One region of the Lysinibacillus sp. NPDC093190 genome, then DNA from elsewhere that is predicted to be linked to it. Evidence: a T-box and tRNA genes for the amino acid it is inferred to sense, from the RefSeq annotation. Region 1 holds a T-box; the other holds one or more tRNA genes.
What was found. The T-box of region 1 lies ahead of trpS (tryptophan--tRNA ligase). A T-box ahead of a tRNA ligase gene usually reads a tRNA of that ligase, here a tRNA-Trp.

Region 1 (2,447 bases):
TGACACATCCTTTCCATTTAATCATTATCTATAAACCAGTGTGTTAAATTAGAATTAATGTAATGTAATCTACATACCATTATACAGTACTCTGTGATGTTTGAATATAGTTCCAATAAAAAAAGAATAACCTTATCACACAAAATTTTCTGTTTATTTATATAACTTTTCAAAGCAGCATTTACTTCTTAGCATATCTAATGAACTACTAATAATATTCCCATTCGTAGCGCATTTTAAACACTCATTTCTGATTGTTTTTGTTCTCATTTAAAAAATTCAAACGAGAATATTGTCAGTTCAGTGTGTACAATATAGACGTATATTTACTAATATTGGTTGCATTTTCAAATAAATAGCTCATCACCATAACGTTTGGTTGATTTCCGTTCCGACTGGGCGCTTTCCTGGGATGCTGAATAGATAAAAAAAAGCAGCACAAATAGCATATAATTTTTTTTCGAGAAAGAACACCGCCAAAAGTCTGACTTTACACACTTGCATTTCACCGAGTCTTTATAATATAATTTTTTGCAATCAATCAATTATGTCTTTGGTGAGTTCACCTCATCTATACAGATGGAGACGGTTATTGAACTAAATAAAAAACGCTGACGAAGAGTAGTACATTTGCACTTTACACGTTTAGAGAGTCTGTGGTTGCTGCAAACAGATCGTGTAAGCATTTGGAATGGACTTCCGAGTTAGCTTTGTGAACGGCTTAGTTTCCTTACTGAAGTCTATTAGCAGAGCTCGTCCCTTCACGTTACGAAGTAAAGTGGCCTATTTAGGCAAGCTGGGTGGTACCGCGGATTCAAACATCATTCGTCCCTTCATTAGAGAACTAATGAGGACGCATGATGTTTTTTATTTTGGATCAATTATGCCTCGGCATAATTGTTGCTGTCGCTTCGCTTTCGCACAGATAAACAATGCGTCCGGAATCGGCTTTGTGCTTAGGCCTGCGTGATGCAGGTCAGTTAGCCGTTATCGCATGGCTGCGATGATTTTAGGCTAACATCCTCTAAGCACTCCTTTCCGATTTCCGTGACATCCGCCGGAGGCTTAGGCCAACAGATGTCTTTTGTGCGAAAGCGTAGTGGTAACGCAGCGGCAGCAACATAATGTTGGTCACTCAGTCGTTGCCACAGGACGTGGCGTTCTTAGACTGAGTTCTTCTATTTCAGCGGGGTTTGTACACCCGCTGAAATAAGTTAATCTTATGTAAAGACTAGCTGAGGTAACAAAATTCAAGGAGGAAATGACAATGACAACTATTTTTTCAGGCGTACAGCCAACAGGTATTGTAACTCTAGGGAACTATTTAGGTGCATTTAAGCAATTCCCTGCATTACAAGATGAAGGAGATGCTGTTTATTGTATCGTCGATCAGCATGCAATAACAGTGGCACAAGATCCAAAGGAATTACGTCAAAATATTCGCAACCTTGCAGCTACGTATATTGCTACTGGTATCGATCCTAAAAAATCTACATTATTTATTCAATCAGAAGTGCCAGCTCATGCACAGGCAGGCTGGATGCTACAATGTGTCGCATCGATTGGTGAGCTTGAACGTATGACACAGTTCAAGGATAAATCTCACGGTAAAGAAAGCGTATCTGCCGCTCTTTTAACATATCCACCACTAATGGCAGCAGACATTCTTTTATATAACACAAACATTGTGCCTGTCGGTGATGATCAGAAGCAGCATATTGAGCTGACTCGTGATCTAGCAGAGCGCTTTAACAAACGTTATGGTGACGTTTTAACGATTCCTGAAATTCAATTACCAAAAGCAGGGGCTCGTATCAAATCACTACAAGAACCAGCAAAGAAAATGAGTAAATCTGATCCAAATACAAAAGCGACAATCAAGCTTTTAGATTCAGCGAAAGATATTGAGAAAAAAATTAAGTCAGCTGTTACTGACTCTGATGGTATTGTGGCCTTTGATGTGGAAAATAAACCTGGTGTTTCTAATTTACTAACAATCGAGTCTGCCATTTCAGGCGTATCTATTGATGATCTTGTAAAAAAATATGAAGGCGTTGGCTATGGTGGTTTCAAACAAGGTGTTGCAGCAGCAGTTATTGATCACCTGACACCAATTCAAGAAAAATTCTATAATTTGGTAGAATCTTCGGAGTTAGATATTATTTTAGATGAAGGTGCCGAAAAAGCAAATGCCATTGCAAGTGCTACATTAAAACGCATGGAAAAAGCAATGGGCCTTGGTCGTGCACGTCGCTAAAAAGAAAACTTCATCATCTCGGGATTGATGTCCCTATGTGAATGAAGCTTGGCCAAAAAGAGGGTAATTAACGAGTTACATCTTCTCTTTTTCGTTTAAAGTTTTATCATAACCAAGATCAAGCACAACAGCGCATAACACAATGACTGATCCAATTGCCATATAAAATGCTGATGTATGTGCCATGAAT
Region 2 (2,447 bases), on a different contig from region 1:
CAAATGATTAATTTTAAAATTCTGTAATTTGAAATTAATTTCTATCTATTTTTTTTCTTGTCATCTCTTCTTATTAAATAACGCTTAGTTACTTCAAAAACTGAAACTATGCATGATACCAATACCCATTGAATACCATGGCCACTTTTATCATTTTTAAACAAGTCATATAATGCCCAAATCAATAAAGCTGCAAGTAAAATAGCAAGTGTATATCTTGAAGCTTCTGCATTATAATCTTTTTCTATCTCATCCTTTTTATCATCGTCTCCCTTCATAAGATCACCCCTCTGGTTTTTAATCATATTTTAGCAAAAATCTTAAGGTTATCTAGTACATAAGGGTTGGCATTATGACTAAAGAAAAACAGATGGGTTTTGAAGTTGATTTCTTTGTAAGTGGAATTGCAATTATTACTGATAACCTTAGGCAAACAAAAAAGACTCCAACATAATTGTTGAAGTCTTAATCCGTAGCCACTCTTAATAATCCGATTTCAAATAAATTCGATCCTTCCAATCGAATTCTCAAATAACTGTGTATACCTTTTGAGAGGATCTTAAATGCTTTCTACAAATAAAAAAAGAATCCTTGATATACAAGGATTCTCTAGTAAATTATGATACCGGTGGTCGGGGTCGAACCGACACTCCAAAGGAACACGATTTTGAGTCGTGCGCGTCTGCCAATTCCGCCACACCGGCATAATGGAGATAAAAAAAATCGGATAAACCGATTAAGTAATAAATTATGGAGGCGGCAACCGGATTTGAACCGGTGATAAAGGTGTTGCAGACCTGTGCCTTACCACTTGGCTATGCCGCCATAATATTTGGAGCGGAAGACGAGGTTCGAACTCGCGACCCCCACCTTGGCAAGGTGGTGTTCTACCACTGAACTACTTCCGCAAAAAAATGGCTGGGGTACCTGGATTCGAACCAGGGCGTGACGGAATCAAAATCCGTTGCCTTACCGCTTGGCTATACCCCAAAAGTTAAATATATATAAATGGGGCGACTGATGGGAATCGAACCCACGAATGCCGGAACCACAATCCGGTGCGTTAACCACTTCGCCACAATCGCCATTGTTATATTGTATTTATTAATTTTATTGAAAATGGGGCGACTGATGGGAATCGAACCCACGAATGCCGGAACCACAATCCGGTGCGTTAACCACTTCGCCACAATCGCCATAAAATTAATTGGCAGGGGCAGTAGGAATCGAACCCACACCAAAGGTTTTGGAGACCTCTATTCTACCGTTGAACTATGCCCCTATTAAATTAAAAACTGGTGGAGGGGGACGGATTCGAACCGCCGAACCCTAAGGAGCGGATTTACAGTCCGCCGCGTTTAGCCACTTCGCTACCCCTCCGGGAATGCCATGGTGCCGGCTATAGGAATCGAACCCACGACCTACTGATTACAAGTCAGTTGCTCTACCTGCTGAGCTAAACCGGCAAAAAATATGGTGGGTCAGGACGGAATCGAACCGCCGACACTTAGAGCTTCAATCTAATGCTCTACCAACTGAGCTACTGACCCATATTTTTAAAAAAAATGGCGGTCCCGACCGGGATCGAACCGGCGATCTCCTGCGTGACAGGCAGGCATGTTAACCGCTACACCACGGGACCATTTTGGTTGCGGGGGCCGGATTTGAACCAACGACCTTCGGGTTATGAGCCCGACGAGCTACCACTGCTCCACCCCGCGATAATGAGTGATTTATTTAAATAATGGTGGAGGATGACGGGCTCGAACCGCCGACCCTCTGCTTGTAAGGCAGATGCTCTCCCAGCTGAGCTAATCCTCCATCTGGGTATTAAATGGTGACCCCTACGGGATTCGAACCCGTGTTACCGCCGTGAAAGGGCGGTGTCTTAACCACTTGACCAAGGGGCCTTCGTTTGGAATGGTGAATCCTTAAAGTGCTGGCGGAGAGTAAGGGATTTGAACCCTTGAGACAGTGTTAACCGCCTACACGATTTCCAATCGTGCTCCTTCGGCCACTCGGACAACTCTCCAAGAATGGCTCCGAAGGCAGGACTCGAACCTGCGACAACCTGATTAACAGTCAGGTGCTACTACCAACTGAGCTACTTCGGAATAATCTTATTATATAGCCTAGCGACGTCCTACTCTCACAGGGGGAAGCCCCCAACTACCATTGGCGCTAAAGAGCTTAACTTCCGTGTTCGGTATGGGAACGGGTGTGACCTCTTTGCCATCATCACTAGACTATTTCGAAAGACAATACTTATTATAACATATTTCATTATAAATGCAAGTATCTTATTAATAGTTTTTGTTCTTTCAAAACCGGATAAACGGTGCATTGAATGTTTCAAACGTTTTGGTTAAGTCCTCGATCGATTAGTATTCGTCAGCTCCATGTGTCACCACACTTCCACCTCGAACCTATCTACCTCATCGTCTTTG

Region 2: it encodes a tRNA-Trp, which carries the amino acid that the T-box ahead of trpS (tryptophan--tRNA ligase) is inferred to sense. The anticodon was not compared.

The regions. Positions count from the first base shown of each region.
Region 1 covers NZ_JBNNVG010000012.1:11,758-14,204, reverse strand. Annotated here, with positions in the region: T-box leader at 603-836, shown strand; gene trpS (tryptophan--tRNA ligase) at 1,268-2,257, shown strand; gene ACQKOF_RS11240 (hypothetical protein) at 2,333-2,447, opposite strand, start outside.
Region 2 covers NZ_JBNNVG010000049.1:8-2,454, reverse strand. Annotated here, with positions in the region: gene ACQKOF_RS23855 (hypothetical protein) at 42-278, opposite strand; tRNA gene ACQKOF_RS23850 (tRNA-Leu) at 624-704, opposite strand; tRNA gene ACQKOF_RS23845 (tRNA-Cys) at 752-825, opposite strand; tRNA gene ACQKOF_RS23840 (tRNA-Gly) at 834-908, opposite strand; tRNA gene ACQKOF_RS23835 (tRNA-Gln) at 916-990, opposite strand; tRNA gene ACQKOF_RS23830 (tRNA-His) at 1,010-1,085, opposite strand; tRNA gene ACQKOF_RS23825 (tRNA-His) at 1,121-1,196, opposite strand; tRNA gene ACQKOF_RS23820 (tRNA-Trp) at 1,209-1,282, opposite strand; tRNA gene ACQKOF_RS23815 (tRNA-Tyr) at 1,297-1,380, opposite strand; tRNA gene ACQKOF_RS23810 (tRNA-Thr) at 1,391-1,466, opposite strand; tRNA gene ACQKOF_RS23805 (tRNA-Phe) at 1,475-1,550, opposite strand; tRNA gene ACQKOF_RS23800 (tRNA-Asp) at 1,567-1,642, opposite strand; tRNA gene ACQKOF_RS23795 (tRNA-Met) at 1,647-1,721, opposite strand; tRNA gene ACQKOF_RS23790 (tRNA-Val) at 1,746-1,821, opposite strand; tRNA gene ACQKOF_RS23785 (tRNA-Glu) at 1,836-1,910, opposite strand; tRNA gene ACQKOF_RS23780 (tRNA-Ser) at 1,941-2,032, opposite strand; tRNA gene ACQKOF_RS23775 (tRNA-Asn) at 2,038-2,114, opposite strand; rRNA gene rrf (5S ribosomal RNA) at 2,131-2,246, opposite strand; partial or broken rRNA gene ACQKOF_RS23765 (23S ribosomal RNA) at 2,362-2,447, opposite strand, start outside.